DNA from 3 places in the Pseudoalteromonas sp. P1-7a genome. Region 2 is predicted to be linked to each of the others. Evidence: predicted binding sites of a transcription regulator. Region 2 holds the regulator's gene; each other region holds the start of a gene.
The links. The regulator LexA, encoded in region 2, represses DNA repair genes until DNA is damaged. The targets are predictions, from matches to a motif close to TACTGTATNNNNATACAGTA.
Positions count from the first base shown of each region.

Region 1: the regulator LexA is predicted to act here: its motif matches at 2,850-2,869, upstream of uvrD (DNA helicase II).
Region 3: the regulator LexA is predicted to act here: its motif matches at 5,644-5,663, upstream of AN389_RS13420 (LexA family transcriptional regulator).

Region 1 covers NZ_LKDU01000056.1:1,092-8,326, forward strand. Annotated here, with positions in the region: gene nudE (ADP compounds hydrolase NudE) at 1-497, opposite strand, end outside; gene yrfG (GMP/IMP nucleotidase) at 560-1,207, shown strand; gene AN389_RS19090 (dUTP diphosphatase) at 1,208-1,831, opposite strand; gene AN389_RS19095 (YacL family protein) at 1,915-2,283, opposite strand; gene AN389_RS19100 (hypothetical protein) at 2,398-2,622, opposite strand; gene uvrD (DNA helicase II) at 2,935-5,100, shown strand; gene AN389_RS19110 (GNAT family N-acetyltransferase) at 5,078-7,141, shown strand; gene AN389_RS19115 (hypothetical protein) at 7,200-7,235, shown strand, end outside.
Region 2 covers NZ_LKDU01000012.1:69,447-76,681, forward strand. Annotated here, with positions in the region: gene ctaD (cytochrome c oxidase subunit I) at 1-646, opposite strand, end outside; gene coxB (cytochrome c oxidase subunit II) at 646-1,788, opposite strand; gene lexA (transcriptional repressor LexA) at 2,261-2,878, opposite strand; gene AN389_RS09800 (PaaI family thioesterase) at 3,056-3,496, shown strand; gene AN389_RS09805 (hypothetical protein) at 3,507-3,887, opposite strand; gene AN389_RS09810 (Rho termination factor N-terminal domain-containing protein) at 4,119-4,370, shown strand; gene AN389_RS09815 (hypothetical protein) at 4,514-5,230, shown strand; gene AN389_RS09820 (VOC family protein) at 5,205-5,555, opposite strand; gene AN389_RS09825 (endonuclease) at 5,682-6,341, shown strand; gene AN389_RS09830 (S41 family peptidase) at 6,452-7,235, shown strand, end outside.
Region 3 covers NZ_LKDU01000021.1:70,059-77,293, forward strand. Annotated here, with positions in the region: gene AN389_RS13360 (replication endonuclease) at 1-136, opposite strand, end outside; gene AN389_RS13365 (hypothetical protein) at 140-415, opposite strand; gene AN389_RS13370 (hypothetical protein) at 434-742, opposite strand; gene AN389_RS13375 (hypothetical protein) at 761-1,351, opposite strand; gene AN389_RS13380 (hypothetical protein) at 1,361-1,756, opposite strand; gene AN389_RS13385 (hypothetical protein) at 1,759-2,031, opposite strand; gene AN389_RS13390 (pyocin activator PrtN family protein) at 2,041-2,295, opposite strand; gene AN389_RS13395 (AlpA family transcriptional regulator) at 2,292-2,579, opposite strand; gene AN389_RS13400 (helix-turn-helix domain-containing protein) at 2,743-3,207, shown strand; gene AN389_RS13405 (hypothetical protein) at 3,218-4,030, shown strand; gene AN389_RS20395 (hypothetical protein) at 4,228-4,374, opposite strand; gene AN389_RS13410 (hypothetical protein) at 4,486-4,830, opposite strand; gene AN389_RS13415 (hypothetical protein) at 4,831-5,382, opposite strand; gene AN389_RS13420 (LexA family transcriptional regulator) at 5,921-6,286, shown strand; gene AN389_RS13425 (hypothetical protein) at 6,330-6,644, opposite strand; gene AN389_RS20595 (hypothetical protein) at 6,746-7,235, opposite strand, start outside.

The DNA.
Region 1 (7,235 bases), on a different contig from region 2:
TCGTCTTGCTCTAATAATGACTGCCAATCTGTTAATGGCCACTTAACAACCACTAGCGGTTCAGGCTCATCCCCTTCTAACGTTTGCGGGTATAGCTGCTTAGCAAATAAAATATGCATAGTTGCGTTAAAGTAACTTGGCGCCATTGATACTACTTTTAATGGCTCAAAAAATTCAGCGCCAAAACCCACTTCTTCTTTAAGCTCTCTGTTTGCAGCTTGTTGGGGCGTTTCGCCTGGGTCTATTAAGCCTTTAGGAAAACCTAATTGGTAGTCGTTCGTGCCTGCACAATATTCACGTACCAGTAGCATTTCGTTGTCCGCAGTTATTGGCACAATCATTACAGCCCCACGGCCACCGCCGCGTATTCGCTCATACTGGCGCTCTTCGTCATTAGAAAACTTAAGCTCTAATGATTCAACAGTAAATAAACGGCTTTTAGCAACTACATTATTACTAATAATTTGCGGTGGAGTTGGGTGCTTTTTCTGTGTCATTGGCGTTATTTTGCTATCATGGCAGTTGTGCTTAATCATAAACTTTTCACAAGGAAAAGCCCATGCTAAATTGGTCAAAAATCGATACCGTTTTACTTGATATGGACGGAACATTACTCGATTTGCATTTCGATAGTCACTTTTGGCTTAACGTTGTTCCAGAACAACTTGCACGCACTCGCAATATCACCCTTGATGAAGCAAAAGCCGATATGCACAAACGCTACCAAGCGGTAAGTGGCCAAATACAGTGGTATTGTTTAGATTATTGGGAAGAACAGTTAAAGTTGCCGATAATGGAACTAAAACGTCAAACCCAACACCTAATAAAAGTACGCGAAGATGTGCCTCACTTTTTAACTGAGTTAAAAAAAGCAGGTAAAGAGCTGATTTTGTTAACTAACGCCCACCCTGAAAACGTCATGCTCAAATTTGAACACACCGCGATAGATAATTATTTAGATGGCGTGGTGTCGACTCACCAATACGGCGTGAGTAAAGAGCAGCAAAGTTTGTGGCATCAAGTACAAAAAGACTTAGGGTTTAATAAGCAGCGCACTTTGTTTGTTGATGACAGTGTGCCTGTTTTAAATGCAGCCCGAGAATACGGCATAGAACATTTACTTGCGGTTGCTAACCCTGATAGTAAGCAACCACATAATGTAATAGCCGATTACTTAAACGTAACCGACTACCGCACTATTATATAATTAGCTTTTTGGGTAACGAGCTTCCAAACCTTGGTATACTAACTTTGCAAAGTCGGCATGTTCGGTATCAAGGCTTTTTACGACTTCAACCAAATGCTCGTTATCTTCTTGACCGTTCCACACTTTAATGTAGCTGCCATCTTTGTAGCCATGATCTTGGCGGAAAAAGTTTAACGTATTTTTCCCTACGTAACCCCGGTATAAATCGTCAATATCCATCCCTATTTGCGCCATACACCCTGCAAATGCAGCAGCGTTAAAGGTTTTGTTAGCCACTGCTGAAGCGGCTAATACTTCAAGCGTTTGTTTAAAATCTTCTGCGGCTTGAGGCGCGCTAAGTTCTTTCTCCAACTGTTTAGCTAATTCTTCGTAGGGTGTTGTTCCATCGATTCTTAATGACAAACCAAAATGAAATATATCAACCAATTCTAAAATGACTTGCTCAGTATCTGGGGTTTGCTTTTTCCACCACTTCCAACCGTAGTGGTCTAGCATTTCTGCACACTCTACCCAAATGGCTCTATACCACTCAAAACCTTGGCTAAACCATTGCTCATGAACCTTAGTATTCATGGCATTTTGCATTTCTAGCATAACGACTAGCTTATTTAAATTGGCAGACATATTCATTCCTGACGTTTTTGATTGGTGTAATAGTACAGATAAAAAAAGCGCAATGCATCAGCACTATTTTAATAATTCTGGTTTTACTTTGAGCCGCTAAAGTCAGCCCAAGATTCAATTAAATCTATAAAATCTTCAAAGCCACAACCACTCACTAGGCCATTTTCTTCAAGCATTAAGTCATCATCTTGATAGGCAACTAAGTCTTCACTGCCTTGGTGTAGGGCATGGGCTTCAAATAAGGCTTCGTCTTTAGAGAGTATTAAGTCTATTTCTTGGCCTTTTAACGTTATTGGCTCGTAGCTTGTTTTAACTGAGTTGATAAGTGCTTGTACCATCGCCACTTTTTCTTTGCCAATTTCTTCATTTAACCAGCGGCCAATTAGGGCATGCTCGCTGCTTATTTTAATGCGCAGCCCGCTAATAGGGTCACGTATAAATTGATATTCCATAATTTTTACTTATAAAACGCTAATGCACTAATTATACCCATAAATAGCCCTGAACACCGCCCCTAAAACGCAAAATAGCGCCAATGGGCGCTATTTAAATAGGTGGCATAAAAGCTAACTTCGCGATCTAAAACGTGCAGCATCTATAATCGACCATAAATAAATAATAGGCACAAGTACAAAGCCTACCAATACATAAATAAGTGCGTAACTAATTATAATAGCTAGCGCAAAGAAGATAGCAGCTAAAATACGCCCTTGTACCAGTTGCCCTAAACCAGGAAAAAATATATTACACAACGCCGCAATTACATTACCGCCAGAACCTTGATCAGCCATACTTACCTCTGTAGTTAATTAATTTTAAATTTTAGTTATTTACTTACTATCACACTTTATGCCAATTTTTTAAAGCTTAAAAATCAATTAGTTAAACTAGCACAAAATAACTGATTTAGTGTTTTTTACTAAATATAGGTCAATTTGATTATTTTTATTCTTAATTACAGTTACTTAACAGCATAAATAAACAGCTAAGCAATTAGTTTTACAAGTATTTTTAGAATAGCTGTTCATAAAAACAGTATTTTATTTAGCCTAACAAAAACACCTGTTATACTCCCTCTCATTATTGATTGAAAAGGCGTAACGATGGACGTTTCTGAATTACTCGATGGCTTAAATGACAAACAACGCGATGCCGTTGCAGCCCCACTACAAAACATGCTGGTATTAGCAGGTGCTGGTTCGGGTAAAACACGTGTTTTAGTTCATCGTATCGCGTGGTTAATGCAGGTTGAGCAAGCTTCTGCTTATAGTATTTTTGCGGTTACCTTTACTAATAAAGCCGCTAAAGAAATGCGCACCCGTGTTGAAGAAACCCTAAAAGCCCCCGTGGGAGGCATGTGGATTGGTACATTCCATGGTTTATCACACCGTATTTTGCGCGCTCATCATCGTGAAGCAAACCTACCAGAAGCCTTTCAAATTTTAGACTCTGACGATCAACTAAGAATGATCAAGCGCTTATTAAAGTCAATGAATATTGATGATAAAAAATGGCCAGCTAAACAATTTGGCTGGTACATCAGCGCTAAGAAAGATGAAGCCCTGCGTCCTAAAGATATTCAAGCCTACGATATAAACGAGCAAATGATGCTGCGTGTATATGCAGCCTATCAAGAAGCATGTGACCGCGCTGGTTTAGTCGATTTTGCAGAAATACTGCTACGTAGCTACGAGGTTCTTAAAAATAACCCTACGCTACTTCGCCATTACCAGCAGCGCTTTGCCCACATGCTGGTAGACGAATTCCAAGATACCAATACCATTCAATACGCATGGTTAAAGCTACTTGCAGGCGATACGCAAAGCATTATGATTGTAGGCGACGATGACCAAAGTATTTACGGTTGGCGCGGCGCTAAAATAGAAAATATAAAGCGTTTTTTAACAGACTTTAATGCTGAAACTATTCGCCTTGAGCAAAACTATCGCTCAACCGCAACCATTCTAAAAGCATCTAATGCGCTTATAAAAAATAATGCAGAGCGCATGGGTAAAAGCTTGTGGACCGATGGCAACGAAGGCGAGCCGATATCAATTTATGCAGCCTTTAACGAGCTAGACGAAGCCCGCTTTGTAAGTAGTAAGCTACGCAGCTGGTTAAATGCCGGTAATGCGCTGCAAGACGCCGCCATTTTATACCGCAGTAACGCGCAATCTCGTGTACTCGAGGAAGCCATGCTTCAAGAAGGCTTAAAATACCGTATTTACGGCGGTATGCGTTTCTTCGAACGTCAAGAAATTAAAGATGCGCTATCGTACTTACGATTGGTAGGAAACCGCCAAGACGACGCCGCATTTGAGCGTGTAATTAACACCCCTGCGCGCGGTATTGGCGATAAAACTCTTAGCCATATACGCGACTGTGCGCGTGCTGAGTCGCTGCCTCTTTGGTACGCGGCTAAAGCAATTGTTGAACAACAGCATTTATCGGGTCGTGCGGCAAGCGCTGTTACAAAGTTTGTAGAGTTGGTCGAACACATAGAAGATAAAATTAGCGACCTTACACTACAAGAGCAAGCCAAATACACGATTCAAACGTCTGGTTTAATGGCTATGTATCAAGCTGAAAAAGGCGAAAAAGGCCGCGCTCGCGTAGAAAACTTAGAAGAGCTTATCAGTGCATGCGATCAGTACGAGCTCCCTGAAGAAGAAGAGTTTAGCTCACCATTACAGGGCTTTTTAGCCTACACCTCGCTTGAATCTGGTGAAGGCCAAGCGGATGAGCACGAAGACGCTGTACAAATGATGACTCTTCACTCTGCTAAAGGATTAGAGTTTCCACTTGTGTTTATGGTGGGCGTTGAAGAAGGTATGTTCCCATCGCAGCAAAGTAATGAAGAATCAGGGCGCTTAGAAGAAGAACGCCGCCTCTGTTACGTGGGTATGACCCGTGCAATGGACAAGCTTTACATAAGCCATGCCGAAAGCCGCCGTTTATACGGCCAAGAGAAATACCACAGCCCATCGCGATTTTTACGCGAAATACCCGAAGACTGCGTAGAAGAAATTCGTATTAAAACGCAGGTATCGCGACCACCTGCTGCTGGGCGCTTTAGCGCGTCAGTAAGCCATGCAGCTTTTGAAGAAAGTGGGTTTAACTTAGGTCAACGTGTACTGCACGCTAAATTTGGTATTGGCACTGTGCTAAATTACGAAGGCAGTGGCGCACAATCGCGTGTACAAGTTAACTTTGACGACCTTGGCAGCAAATGGCTAGTGACCGCATATGCACGACTTCAAGCTGTATAAGCACTATGTTGAACAATTAACACAGCAACTAACTGACGCAAAACATCGTCAGTTAGTACTTATCACAGGCCAAGCCGCTTGGTGCTACGAGCTACTAAGCACATTAACAGACTCAGATAATGTAAAACTGCTGTCAAACAGCGGCATTGCTAATTCAAGTTGGCCTGAGCATACCCATGAACTACTTGGACAAGAGTTTATTCATGCCGTTTATGATGGCTTTAGTGGCATTTACCCCGATAAATTTGCTGCCCTTGCCGGTACCATAAAAGCAGGCGGTTTGTTATTTTTATTACTGCCTGACTTACAAAGTTTAGCCTCTTGGCAAGACCCTGCACTTAAAAGCGTGCAATCTCATGGAAGTAGTAATCGGCAAAGCTATTTTAATTTACGTTTTTCTCGCCTTTTACAAACGCTACCCGTCATACACTTTGATGAACACACTGACTTTAAACAGCCGCCGATCAAAAGCAATGTAACGAATAAAATTGAGTATCAGGCGCAGCAACAATGCGTTGAACAAATAATTAAGGTGGCCACAGGCCGCGCGAACAGGCCTTTAATTATTAATGCCGACAGAGGGCGAGGAAAATCAGCCGCGCTTGGTCTTGCAGCCGCAGCATTACATGATAAAAAAATCATTGTATGCGCAACACAATTCAGAGCCACCCATAGCTGTTTTAAGCATTTAGCTAAAACCTTACAGGTTGAATACAAGGCTCAGCAAAAACATTTAGCTAATTTACAATACATGGCCCCAGATGCACTGCTTAATCAGTTGCCGCAATGTGAACTATTACTGGTCGATGAAGCCGCCGCAATCCCTGTACCACTACTATTCGCCATGTTAAAGCACTACCCGCGTATAGTCTTTGCAAGCACCTTGGTAGGTTACGAGGGTAATGGCCGAGGCTATACCATTCGTTTTACGCAACATATTAAAGCAAATTACAAAGCGGCAAAAGTTGTAAACTTAGAAGACCCTATACGTTTTGCCAATAGCGACCCTCTTGAGCAACATGTACGCACACTCTTTGCTTTAGATGCACAATATAAAGAATACCCGCCCGCATTAAATAGCATTGAGCACGTTGAAGTCACTCAACAGCAACTCGTTGATAATGAGTCTTTACTGCAGCAAATAGTTGCGCTGCTCGCACTTGCCCATTATCAAAGCAGTGTTAACGATTTACGCCACTTACTTGATGCCCCAGCGCAAAGACTGTTTATTAGTAGATGCGACATGCATGTTGTGGGAGTGTGTTTAATAGCTGTTGAGGGCGGTATGGATGCAGAGTTAGCTAAGCAAGTAATCAGTGGTGAGCGGCGCCCACAAGGGCATTTAATGGCACAATCACTCGCGCAATTAAGCGCACAGCCAAGCTATTTAACAAAACAAAGCGCACGCGTTATTCGTATAGCTGTTGCACCTAACCTGCACCAACAAGGCGTAGGTAAAGCATTGCTAGCGCATTGCCAGCATCAGCTAACACCCACCTGTAGTTATATAGGTGCAAGTTTTGGGGCTACAGCCGGGCTTTTACATTTTTGGCAATCTCAAGGCTTTAGTACTGTTAAGCTAGGTTATCAGCGAGATAAAAGCACCGGTGAGCACTCAGCCCTTGTTGTTAAAGCATTAGACACATCCCCGCAGGGCTTACATACCTTAGCTCAGCAATTTAAAAGTGATTTGTTTTATGGTTTATTAACGCACTTTAGCCAACTCGACAGTGAGTTAGTCAGTGAGCTAATAAGTAAATTTCTCGATGAATCTAGCGTGCCCAGCCCACCTATTAACACTGCAATTAGTGCAATAAATCGCTTTAATACCGCGCCAAAACTATGGTATTTATTTAACCACTCACCGTCCTGCCTAATGGCAACTAAAAGTGAAGATCGCCACTTGCTGATACAAATGGTATTACAAAACCACAATAATGAGCAGCTAATCAAACAACACCGCCTAAGTGGGAGAAAAGCATTAGAGCAGCAATTTAAACTCGCTGTTAAATCACTAATTAAAAAACCACTCAACCTTTAAGCTATTTATCCATTTTGTTCTATCCTTAAAGCATTACAAGGCAATTAAAGATAAAGGTATGGAATTCATAAACTTTCAAGTGGGCTGTAAAACC
Region 2 (7,235 bases):
CAGCAATTAATAAAAATGCGGTTATTAGCCATGTCCAAACAAATAATGGTAGTTTCATCCATGTCATGCCTGGGGCACGTAAGTTAACAATGGTCACAATCACGTTTATTGCGCCCATAATTGAGCTAATCCCCATAATGTGCACTGCAAACACAAACATTGCGGTGTTATCGTTACTGTACGTTGTAGAAAGCGGCGCATAGAACGTCCAGCCAAATGCGGGGCCGCCTCCAGGCATTAATAACGATGCCAATAAAATTAAAAAAGCGAAGGGTAAAATCCAAAAGCTCCAATTGTTCATTCTGGGCAGTGCCATGTCTGGCGCACCAATCATGAGCGGTACCATCCAGTTAGCAAGCCCCGTAAAGGCTGGCATTACAGCACCAAACACCATAATTAAGCCGTGTACTGTGGTCATTTGGTTAAAAAAGTGAGGATCTACCAATTGTAATCCTGGCTGAAATAACTCAGCCCGAATAACCATAGCCATTGCACCACCAATTAAAAACATCGTCAGCGAAAAAATTAAGTACATGCTGCCAATATCTTTATGGTTTGTTGTATATAACCAGCGTTTAAAACCTTTGGCTGGATGGTGGCCGTGGTGAGCGTTATTGGCGTGTGGTTGTTCTACTATGCTACTCATTAGTTCGCCTCCCCATCAGCATCAAGTGCTGCCTGAATTTCACTAGGTTGGATAACATCACCCGTATCGTTACCCCACGCATTGCGTTTGAAGGTAATTACTGCCGCAAGTTGCTTTATAGATAACTGCTTTGCAAATGCCTGCATTGCAGTGCCAGGACGGCCATGAATTACAATATCTATATGATCTTTTATATCACCAAGCACAATGGGGCTACCTTTAAGCGCTGGAAACACACCCGGTAACCCCATACCTGTTGGCTGATGACACGCAGCGCAACTTGCCATATACACTTGCTCGCCTAGCGTCATTAACTCTTCTTTAGGAATCGTTTTCTCAAGTAGGGCTGCATCGGCTAATGCCGCTTTCTGCTTAGCTTGCTTAGCATCTGCAAGCCACGCGTTAAAATCCTCTTGCGACTTAGCTTCAACTACCACGGGCATAAAACCATGATCTTTACCGCATAGTTCGGCGCATTGGCCACGGTAAATACCCTCTTCGTTGATGTTGGTCCACGTTTCATTAATAAACCCTGGGTTGGCATCTTTTTTAACGGCAAAATCAGGTACCCACCAAGAGTGAATAACATCATCAGAGGTCATTAAAAAACGCACCTTTTGATTAATTGGCAGTACTAAAGGTTTATCAACCTCAAGTAAGTAATTGGGGTTTTTATTAGCAAGGTTGGCTATTTCGTCTTGAGGGGTAGACAAAATAGAATAAAACTCCACGTCTTCGCCCATATATTCATAATGCCACTTCCACTGTGACCCAGTGATCTTAATGGTTAAGTCGGCCTTACTGGCATCTTCCATTGCAATCAAGGTTTTAGTGGCAGGGATTGCCATGGCAATTAAAATAACAAACGGAATGGCAGTCCAAAGAATTTCTACTTTGGTACTTTCATGAAATTGGGCAGGAACTGCCCCTTTAGATTTACGGTGATGAATTAGTGCCCAAAACATAATTGCGAACACTATCACCCCAATCACACAACATATTAAAAATATTGTCATGTGTAGCTGATATACATTATTACTTATATCGGTTACGCCCTTGCGCATATTGTATTGGCTATTAGCCAGCACTTGCTGCGGGAACATAATCAATACAAGCCACAAGGCAGAGGTCAGTTTACCCATGTGACGGCTCCTTTGATGCTATTGCGAATGCAAAGCGAAGAGGCATACGGCTTAAACGCCAATTCGTTATTTTTATTATTTAACCAACCTAATTTGTTTTGATTGGTATAGCTGCGCCGACAAAGAATATGTATTTGTGTGTTCTCAAAACCAAAAAGCTATGAGTTATTGTTAGCCCAGCACATTAATGATTAGCTAAAAAACGTACAACAAGCAAGTTTCAGTATAAAAAACAAACAAGTTGTATTTTAAAATAAGCTTTAATTACGCCAGCTTAAACACAAGTTAGTTGCTAAATAGCGAGTAAAACTAGAGGGTGCATCATATAAAAGAGGAGTTAAATGCGAGTGCAAAAAAGTTTACAGGCTAAATAATTTTAGGGCGCTTTGAGGTAGCGGAAGGTCTTTTTTAAAACAAAAATGCACACTTAAAAGTGCGCATTTATAAAAAGTTACTTAAAAATAATTAAAGATTACATCCAGTCGGCATTTCTTATTACGCCAACAGCTAAACCTTCAATATTAAAAGATTCGTTTTCAAGGTCTACCTCTATAGGCGTAAACTCTTCGTTTTCGGCGTGTAATAATACTTTTCGGCCTGCTTTTTCGAGGCGCTTTACGGTTACGTCTTCATCTACCCGCGCAACCACAACTTGGCCATTTTCAGCTGTTTGAGTACGGTGTACAGCAAGTAAGTCGCCGTCCATAATGCCTATATCTTTCATACTCATACCGTTAACACGCAGTAAAAAGTCAGCGGCAGGTTTAAACATAAGTGGGTCTATTTTGCAGTGACTCTCAACATGTTCTTGCGCCAAAATAGGCGAACCCGCTGCAACTCGACCTATTAATGGTAGCCCTAGTTGCTCTGGCTCTTCTTCTTCAACCAATTGAATACCACGGCTTGCGCCTGGCTTCATTTTAATAACACCTTTTTTGGCAAGCGCTTTTAAGTGCTCTTCTGCGGCATTGGCACTTTTAAAACCTAGTGTTTGCGCAATTTCGGCACGTGTAGGAGGCATACCAGTGTCTTTAATAAAAACTTTTATTAGTTCGAGTATTTGAGCTTGGCGTTTAGTTAATGGTCGCATACAACTGGTTTTCCATACAGTACATTTAACTGTGAGTATATACAGTTAAATAAAAATCGCAAATTTAAATTGCGCTTTAAAATAGCTAAACACACCGCACTTGGATATATTTTAGGTAATTACAGACGTTCAGTATTTAAAATGCTATAAATTTGCTTTCAACATAAAGGAGTAATTATGAGTATTTGGCATCAACCCATCACATTAGCGCTTTGCAAACAGTTAGATGAGGGAATAAACGGCCAAGGCACGCTAATGAAAACCATGGGTATAGAAATAACCGAAATAGGCGATGATTACCTAGTAGCTACCATGCCCGCTATTCCTGAGCATCATAACCCTATTGGTATGGTACATGGTGGCGCAAATGTGGTACTTGCCGAAACCGTAGCAAGCTACGCCGCTAACTTTGTAGTGGACTTTACAAAATTTTATTGTGTTGGCCAGGAAATTAGCGCCAGCCATTTAAAGGCCTCTCGAAATGGCACTTTAACCGCTGTTACTCGTGCATTTCATATTGGTAAGCGCAGTTCTGTATGGGAAATAAAAATAACTAATAGCCGCGGCGAACTTTGCTGCGTATCAAAAATGACCGCAGCGGTTGTCGAGCGCAAATAATTAACTATGGCTACTTTTCGATAGGGTAAATTGTTATTTCCATACCCGCGCCAATTGCAGATATACGTAGCAGTGTATCTGCATGTAGAGCTTGGTTAAAACACTTAGGTGACGTGCCCGATTCAAAGCCAATATCAAAGGTTCTGCGCGAACAGCTCAACCATTGTTTGAGCGCATTACGTGAACACGACTCGATTAATTCACATAAGTGGTTAATTGCTTTGTCAGGCGTGGTTATGTCACCCGCGGCTTCAATACGCGCCAATTGACGATATTCGTCTTTGTCATAATGTAAAACCATCGCGTTTTTCTTTAAGTCTGCCACTAGGGCGCTAATATCTTGTTTAGACTCAAGCTCTAGATCTACATTTAAAAATTGAATTTCCGACATTGTCTGCTTTTTACCCTCTTATAGTTTCATCGCAAACTTTAACGCAGTTTTACTTTTATACCAAATCAACTAAGCGGTAAACATGGCTTTATTAATAGAAAAAACCTGTTTAAACGCCATTGGCACCTAATTTGCCTTATTAAACGGGTTAGGCTAGTTAAGCACAAATTTAGCGTTTATGTATGAAAGTTATACACACACTGTGTAATTAAAAGCTGTAGGAGAACAATAATGGTAGATCATGGCCCGCAAATTAAAAATGATGAACAGTACGATGCGCTTCGCGATGAAGGCATGAGCAAACAAAAAGCCGCGCGAATTGCTAATAGTAATACTCATAAAACCGCAGTTAAAGGCGGCAAAGCCTCAAAGTATGAGAAGCGCACTAAAAAACAGTTATACGATAAAGCAAAAGAGGTAGGCATTAGTGGCCGCTCAAAAATGAGCAAACAAGAGCTCATAAATGCCCTGCGTGATCATTAAACGCAGCCTCACTGATTTTTTATCGCTCCTTTTTATTATTTTTATAAAGTTAGAGTAAGCTTATGAATAACTGCGACAAAATGCCGCAGTAAAAGCATGGGCTGCTGTAATACACTAACGCTAAAAATAATAAGAAGCACAAAATGAGAAAGCAACTATTTAAGCGCGCACGAAAACTACATAAGTGGCTAGGCTATTTACTTGCCTTACAAATTTTAGCTTGGCTTTTAGGTGGCTTAGTAATGAGCGCAATACCACTTGAATACGTACATGGTAAGCACCTTGCAAAACGCACACTTACAAACCCATTTACACAAGCAGACTACCCCACATCACTCGATAATATTACGTCACAAGTGGCTAACCCCACTCAAATAATATTTGAGCACTTTTTAACTACCCCGCTTATTACTGTTATTAACAGCACCGAGCAGCAAAGCTTTAATGGCTTAACGGGCCGCCCTTTTAAGCCACCCACTAAAATACAAATCACCGCTAATGCGCAGGCTCATTTGCTCATTGACGCTAAGCCAATTAGCACCACACTTTTAAAACAAGGTACACGAGAGGTCGGATATAAAACAAATGTGTGGCAAGTACAATTTAACGACACCTTTAATACTACGCTGTATTTAAATGCAGTTAACGGCAAAGTTATTACCATTCGCAGCACGCTATGGCGCATCTTCGACTTTTTTTGGATGCTGCATATAATGGATTACGGCGAGCGAGAAGATTTTAACAACCCGTTACTTATCAGCTTTGCAGCCACCAGCGTGCTATTTTGTTTGTGCGGTATCATTTTATTAATGCAGAACGTTAGGCTAAAAAAACTTACACGTGTTGGTCAATCAAAATAGGGTTTCCGTCTGGGTCGGTAATAATAAAACTTTTATCACCCACAGACTCAACGCTTATATTAGCGCTTTGAAAATACTCACTAAGCGCATCAACATCTTTAAAGTTTGTAACGGTTTGTGCATGCTGATCCCAACCTGGGTTGAAGGTCAGCATGTTTTTATCAAACATACCCGAGAACAAGCCAATTAAATGCTCACCATTTTTCATCACTAGCCAATTTTGTTCTATCTCACCTGCAAACTCACTAAAACCCAGTTTTTCGTAAAACGCTTTAGAGGCTCCAATATCTTTAACCGTTAAGCTTATTGAAAAAGCACCTAGCATGGTCATCTCCTCGCTATTTTTTATATCAGTATAGAGTGAACTAAACATTGCAGATTAAAATTTGTTCACGCTTTATCTTATAGCAGCAAAACTTTAAACTAGCGCCTCCTGTAGTTCACGTATGTGATGGATATGCTTAAATTTATTTTAGCCTTTGTGGCTTGTTGTATTTGTTTTTCGGCATCGAGTGAAGAATTTACCCGTTTTTCAACGGCTAAAAGGCACTTAATTAAAACCCTACCTAATAACGCCAAAAGCCTCTACTGCGGCTGCGACATCAAAAAACAAGGTAAAAAACTAGTGCCAGATCCAACGGGTTGTGGTTATGTGCCTCGTAATACATTTACCCGCTCAGGCAAAGTAAACCAGCGCGCTTTACGTATTGAATGGGAGCACATAGTGCCCGCATGGGAATTTGGCCACCAGCTACAATGCTGGCAAAACGGCGGACGTAAAAACTGTCGAAAAGTCAGTGCCAAATTTAGAAAAATGGAAGCCGACATAAACAATTTAGCCCCCGCAATTGGCGAAATTAACGCCGATCGCTCTAACTATCGCTTTGGAATGCTGAGCGAAAGCGCCACTCAATATGGCCGCTGCCAGGTAAAGGTTAACTTTAAACAACGCGTAGTAGAGCCGCCATTTTATGCCCGCAAACGCATTGCCGACACCTACGCTTATATGCAAAAAACATATGGCTTAAAAATATCAGCCAAACAACAAAAGCTATTTGATGCATGGAAAAAACAAGCATTTGCAGATAAAAGCAGCGCAAGCAAGCTTTAACACAAGCGAAATGTTATACACTCATTTACATAATTTAGGGTCTAATACGTTGAATAAATGAGCGGTTGTTGTAGTATTTTAAACAACTTATTTACAAAAAGTAGTTCTGTATGTTTAAAAATAACAAAGCATCACTCGCTATTATTGCTGCACTCTCAAGCCTAACACTTGCTGGCTGTGGCGGTGGTAGCAGCATGAATGAAACGCCCGCTCCAATCATCACACCTCCTGCAAGCACAGCCCCCACATGGACGGCAGGTGTATTTGAGCCATCGGATGAGTTAAAAAACTTTTGCGAAAACCCACGCACAGGTAACGATCCGTTTAATAATAATGAGCCTTACCCAGACCAAGCTGGTTCAGCACTTTACGAAAAGCTTTGGCTTCGCTCGTGGAGCAATGAAACCTACCTTTGGTATGATGAAATAGCCGATAACGACCCTGAAAACTTTGCTACAGTGGCCAGTTATTTTGCCCAACTAAAAACCGAAGAACTAACCGACTCAGGTGATAAAAAAGATAACTTTCATTTTTCAGAACCCTCCGAGGACTACTTTCAAGAAGCACAATCAGGTGTAACCTCAGGCTATGGCATAAACTGGGCATTTATAGGCGACCCAGCTGATAGAATTTTGCGTGTTGCCTACCTAGAAGATGACTCACCAGCAAGCCAAATTGGTTTTCAACGTGGCGATACGGTGCTCGAAGTTGATGGCGTAAGCATTAATACTAGCACACAAGCAGGCGTAGATACCCTAAACGAAGGCTTATTTAGCCCCACTAATGGCGACTCGCACACCATCGTTGTGCGCAGTAACGATGGCGCTGAAAAAACCTTTAACGTAACGGCTGGCAACATAGAACAAACGCCTGTACAAAACGTAAAAACCATTA
Region 3 (7,235 bases), on a different contig from region 2:
GTAAAGGGACTGGCACATTTTGCAGGCCACGCGCTAAAAAGTTGCGGTCGTCAATATCGCTAATAGATGAAATTAAACCCTTAGCTATACTAGATAGTCTAAGGGCTTGTAGGTCTATCGCTTGCGGATTAGCCACCGTTTAAAGCTCTACTTCCATTGGTTCGCCGCCAGTTTGTACTGCATTTAATGCAATGCTCATTAGGCTGTATGCTCGTTCAAAATTAACGTCGTCGTCAGCAATCATTTTTACGATTGGCAGTAAATCGGTGAGCGTGTCTTCGCATTGTATTAGCATGTGTACGGTGCTGCGTTTGTTTAAAAGGCGGATTGTAAAATTGGCTTGCTCAATAGCGTGTTCAACAATATTGAGTATTAACTGTTTTTTAGACGGATCTTGGTCTTTGATAGAGTTCATTTTAGTAGTCCTTTGGGTTTAAAACGGGATGTCGTTTAATTCGTTGGGTAGGTGTATTTGATGAAAAACTTCTACATTTTTTACGTTGTGATGATCTTGAATCATGTATTCCTTATATGAATAGCTAAACCAAGCATCTGCACGCTCAGCCTCTTCTATTGTTTGCGAGTTAATGCAATCAAACCGCGCTGATATTTCAGGCGCATATTTTTCAAGCACTTCTTCTGCCAACTGACGCGTAACAGAAAGCATATTTCTAATGCTCGGTGATTTTTCACAATCAATTAAATGCCTAAGAGCTGCCTTTGCTTTTGGGTGTAGTTTCATTTTCAGCAGTTCCCAGCGTTAAATTACGAAAAGCTCAGGAGCTAGCTCGTATCCTTTGCAAAATACAAAGTGGGCGTATTCGGTTGAATCTGTTTTACTTGGCTTTTGTGGGTCAAAGCCTGGGCGTTTGCTATGCACATAAACCGCAGCTAATGGCAGCTTTTGCCACATAGGTTTGCGCTTTTGGCTACCTAACCAATTAAGGCGTTGCAGCATGATCACTAAACCGCCATTAGGAACCATTTCAAGCGCATGTTCTGTAAATTCTTGCGCTACGTTAAAAGGTGGGTTAGTGATAATAATTTGATAAGCAGGCGTATAAGTCGGGTCAATACTTAAAAAGTCACGGCCTTTAAATTTTGCGCGTGAATCTTGGCGAATATCCCAGCTATCAACTGTAAAACCGTGCTTTTCTAATACGGTTGGGTAACTCATCGGGTATTGTTCACAGCCGCCTGCGCTTGGGTCTAACATTAACGGGTATGCTTGTTCGTCAAAATTAAAGCGGCAGTTTTCGCTAAACGCTGCTAAAAAATCTTCAATTAACCAATGCGGTGTTACGTAGTAGTCATCTGCATTGCGCTGGGTTCCGCGATTAGTTGAGCTCATGATCAATCCTTAGTGCGAACTAACAGTTAGGTGGGAATAGCTGGTTTTTGCAGACTCAGCAGGCGCATTTTGCAAAAACTTAGCCGGTGCCATGGCGTTGGCATCAACAAATGCTTTAACCAGTTCTTGTAACTGCAAAATAGCTTTGTGAATTTTAAGACGGGTATCGGCGTTAAAATTGGCAAAGCCTTTTTCAAGGTCATGACGTTTTAGGCCTGCAGCAAAACACACTATTGTTCGCTCTTGCTCGCTTAACACTTTGGTGTATACGTACTCTGGTGTGTGGCGTTCGCTACCCATTAGCGCTTTTATTTCAGCTAAGCCTTTTGGTATGTGGCGCCCTTCTACAGCTTTTAATGGCGCTGGTTTTACGTTATTGATGTGTTTAACTAATGCATTTGCCATGGTTATACTCCTTGTGCTTGTTGCTGCGGTTTAGATAAAGCTTGCGCTTTTAACCAGTACACGGCTTTTTGTATGGTTTGGTTTTCGTTGCCGTGGCAGTAAATAGGTAATGGCAACTCGCCAACAAAGGCTTGTAAGCACGGTTCAAATTCAACTGATTTACAATTAACGGCTTCTTTAGTGCTTATTTGGCACTTAAGTAAATACTCAGCCTTAGTAGCTAAGTTAGGTAATGCGTTATACGTGTTTTGGTCAAATACTTGATATGTGCTCATTGTTTGCTCCTAGTTATTAACGCTTTGCCATTCTTTTTGGGCTGCGTCGTAACGGGCCTGTAAATACGCACCTAGGTCGTTTACGTTTACCATTGTGGGTGCACGTTCTGAGTCGCGAATTTTAAATGTGGGTATAGGTAACTGTGCTGCCTTTGCTTTTTGTTCGGCTGTTTTAAACTTAAGGCCTAAATATTCCTCACAAATGTCTTTAAGCGGCACCGCTGGGGTGTTGTATATCGCTAAAAGTGCAAAGGTCATGTTCATGCGGCTGCGCCTTCACCTAATTTTTGTGCTTTAATTTGCTCGCCATATTCAGCAAAAAAATGATTACTGTTCATTGAGCGCCATAAGTTTATGTCTGACTCAAGCCAAACAGCACTGCGGTGCGACACACGATGTGACTTAGGGAACATGCCTTTATTCATTAGGTGGTACATATGCGAGAGTGAAATACCGCACATTTCTAGCACTTGCTTACGCTTTAAGAACTTTTCATCTGGGCCAACTACTTCACCCTGTAAGTTTTTTCTGTATTTTTCAGCATCCATAATTAGCCTCTATCTTTATTTGTTTGGTTCCTAAACTGACTATAATTGTGCTAATCTTCGTTGTTAGGGTATTTAATTAAACCCAAACACTAAAGAAGAACACTAAAAGAATCATTTGGTACACTATTGTATCCGAGCTAAATACTAGGATCTTATAAGAACTATGTCAAACACTATTGGGCTTAAAATTAAAACTATTCGTGAATCACTTCACCTGAGCCAAGCTAAATTCTGTGAATTACTTGATATAGGGCTTAGCGGATACAAAAAATATGAGGCTGGAATTTCTGAGCCTGGTGCTGGTAATTTAGAAAAAATTGCTAAGCATCCAAAAACAAAAATGTATTTTATGTGGTTATTTACTGGTGAAACTAACCCTGCTGCTGGGCAAATTGCGCCAGGTGACTCTATGAGTGACCTGGGTTTATTAAATGAAGAAGAGTTTGAAAAGCAATTTATTGATACTTCAATTAAATCGCTAATGATGTTCTTTCATCTTGATTGGTTTAGGGTAAACCCAGATAAAAAGATTGATATTAACGACTGCGGTAAATTGTTGCTAAAAGACTTAAAGCCTGTGATTGACGCCCGCGCAAGCAAACCCGCCAATAGCCAAAAAACAGCATAAGAAGATTTACATGGACGAAAAATTCGATTGGAAAGTTTATGCCCCCTATTTTTTAGGGGTTTCTTTTGCGCTTTTACTTTTATTTGTGTGGTACCTAAGTGCTCTTGCTGTTGAAGAATCTATAGTACCAGTATCTATTAGACTACTTTTTACTGGCCTATTTGGTCTTTTCACTGCTTTAGTTGCTGCTGCCCTTGGTTACTTATTTAACAGCCGTCTCAATGATAAAAAAGCAGAGCAAGACCGACAGCTAGATGCAGAAAAAAAAGAAAAAAAACTGATAATAGCTTTACAGTCAAATATCTTTCTATTAAGCGCCAAGTTGCATCAATTAAGAACTTTTTATAATGATAAAATGGGCAGATTTGAAAGCCAACCCGAAGACCAAAGAGCCCATTTGCTACCATCATTTTTGCCTAATGTAGAAATTGAGCCATTTAATTTAATAAGTTTAATACCTCTTCAAAGAGAATTAGGCGGGGATTTATTAAATTTATCTATCTTTGATGAACGATACTTACTTTCACTGCAGCATTTGAATGATAGGTCTAAGTTACATTATGAAGAAATACAGCCAATATATGAACAATGGTCTAACAAAAATAAATCCGCAAAACTACACGATTTTTACTCTATTTACTTCCCAAAAGCCCATAAAAAATTACATATGGAACTAATTAACGCAACAAATAATTGCTATGAAATCCTCCAAATAACTATTGATAGTTTTGAGAGGATGCAAAGTAAGTTATTAATTCTTGCACATGAGACTTATCCAAAAGAAGATTTTTTTGATTTAACACAATTTAATAAAAACCCCTGAACCATCGATTTATGGTAACAGATTATAGACAAGCCCGTATTTAGCGGGCTTTTTAGTGGTTATATTTTACAGGTAATTAAGAGCCGATACTCAAAACGGCAGCAATGGCCAACAAAATAATACCAAATACGACTGCGGACTTTTGAGTTATGTCTTTATATATTTTGCCTTTTGATTCAGCCTTTTCTCTGTTTGTGTTATTTATTTTTGTTAAGCACTGGCGGGAAGAAAAGCCCAGCGGCAAACATACAAATTACGCCTGATATACGATCGCCTAAATCAAAATACATTATTACCGATATAAGTGATAATCCCCCTAGTACCCACGCTCCAACCTTGATCATATTTATTCCTTTTATTTTCCATGATATGTATAGGTATATACATTAATTTATCGTTCATGTTTTAACAAGGCGCGACTTTTTAATGGGCATTAAAAAACCCGCTCTAGCGGGTTATTTAACAAGTTTGAATACTGGCCGTTCTTGTGGGGATGGTAAGTCGGTAGGCTTTTTAAGTGCTTGGTTTCTAAAAATAGTGGCGCGTTTGTGTACCACATTCATTGATTCTATTTTATCCCAGTTATCTGGGCGCTCTATTGTGGCGCCTAAATCCATAACTATTGAATACGCTACACCGTAATCGTCCTGGTGGGCTGCTGTTCCCTCTGGCATGTAGTGTTTAATTTTATGTTTAAGCGCGGTTTCTATGCCTGTTGTGTTTTGGCCGCGTACTATAGCAACGCCAGTTATACATAACGCCATGGTTAAACAGATAAACATTACTATAAGTAACGGCATTTAAATTCCCTCTTTGGTAAGTAGGCCAGTAAATTTTTTAGCTGGGTATATAGCAACAACGCCTAACGATAATAAGTTGAGCGCCATAACGCTAAAGCTGTAAGCGGGTGACAGTATGCTGCTATCTAGCAGGCCACGCATGATAAATTGTATTAGCTGCACAACCGATTGAGCTAATGCAAGGTATAAACAAAGCCGCGCAGTTGTTGAGAACGTGCAACCTCTAATGTTATGCATAAAGAATAACGCCATAACAAATGCCATTGAGCAACTAAACATGGTGAAGTAAAAAAACTGCCTAAGTGCTAGCTTGCTCATTTCTATTGTAATTATGTATTGAGCTAAGTTTGAACTTACAAAGTGAAATACCATTACTGTAAGTGCAGCAATAAAGCATGAATGCATTGTGTGATCATCAATTGATTTTAAATTACTTTTACCACCAAAAAATAACGCTAAGCGGTGCTTGTTAAGCGTTACTAGTAAATAAAGAATAATAAGTACTTCTAGCGCTCTTATTGTCCAGTCTGTAGCAGTTATAAAATCAATCATGTGTTTTCCTTGGTGGTGTAATTAACCAGCAATAATGCTGGTTAATAATTTTTTCTGGCTTAGTTTAATTTTGGTGGCTCTACCCCACCGCCACCGCCGCCATTGTCTTGAGTATCTTCACCACCACTTACCTGCGCTGATAAAAGTACTGATTTTCCGTTTACGTGTTGCTTGTTCATAACTTAATCCTTTTTTGTTAAAAGAGCTCTGTTTGGGAGTCAATTTCATTGTAATGATAAATTTTATAATAGCAACTCAACATACTGTATATAAAAACAGTTGAAACTTCCGAACAACCTGATTTTTAACAATTTAATACTCGACATTTTCACCTTTTTTCAATACCAAAAACACCTGTTTTTTACTCATTTTTTTAACTTGTATGTTACTTATTTTAGAGGTAGCAATACGTTACAACTTTTGTTAAATACACATAGTTTTGTCTTTCTTCATCCGAACACTTTTTTAAACTGGCTAAAATAGGGCTAAAATAGGGCTAAAATTAATTTAAATTATTTTTTATTAAGGGGTTTATTTGGTGATTATTTCTAATGTAGATGTGGGGCCTGGCATAAAGGAGTTAGAAAAAAGTTTAGATAGTAGCTTTTTAAGTGATTCAACTTTTGTTGGCCGTGCCAGTGGCAGGAGCATGGAAGGTGTAGGAATATTTGATGGCGACATTCTTATAATAGAACGCGCAGCCACAATAAAACACGGTGATGTAATTGTTGCAGTTTTGAACGGGCTTTTTGTTTGCAAAATAGCTGATTTGAAAAACAACCAGTTACTATCCGCGAACCCTGATCACCCGCCAATTAAAGTAACAGAGCATGATGAATATAACGTTGAAGGTGTTGTTGGCCAGTCGATAAGAATGCATAGAACGAGTAATTTATTGGGGTAGGTTTATTAAATATAAAAACCCGCTAAGTACGGGCTTCTTTATATTAAAGGCCTTTTTTAATTTCGCCTTTTACATAGTATTTAAATGCTGTTCTCTGCATATTTTCCCACGTATCAAACTCTGTATTTTTACCTATGTAACTATCCCATTCATCATCAGGTATTGCTTTAAAGTCTTCTGCTGTTTCAACAGTGAAAGAGCTACTATTCAATAGTTCCTCAAAATTTTTATATTTAGAATGGTTAGATATGAAAGTGTCATTCATTAACTCATCTAGTGCTATAGATTTTTTATTACCTAACTCTTCTAAATTTTTAGATAGTTTTTTCAATCCACTGAAATCTTTTTTTATCGTCATTATTAATAGTCCCTTTAAATTTAAGTAAAAACATAGTTTAGTTCGGAAAGTAGTTTGAGCAAATTTTACTTATAAAAAAGCCCGCTAGTTAGCGGGCTATTTTATTTAATTTTACTTTTTATATAATTCGCCAAGGCCATAAATAATTCACTTGCGGGTCCGGCAAGCGCTACATTTGGGTTATCTTCATTTTGTTGGCGGTTATGAAATGAGAACTTAACAATTGTCAGTAATAAAGTTAAGCCAGTGCCAAGTATAAATGCAACTAAGGTTATGATTGATCCTGAGTAAAGCATTTTATTACCCATACTTTCTACTACCTGTTTATCGCTAGTTTTAATTTTCTCGTCTGATTTTAAAGCTGGTTTATGATTTTTGGTTACCTTGGTTAATTCCACTTTTTCCAAAGGCTTATTACTTACCTCTACCATAGTAGTTCGATGCTCTAAAATACTATCTAATGATTTTTTAGAAAGGCAAAGCCCCGTAACTAAAAAGCAAACAGCTAGAGCTATGGCAACTGCAAAACAAAAGATTTTAAACCCCAAGTAAACTTGTTCTTCTATTACATTGAATTTTATTATCTTAGAG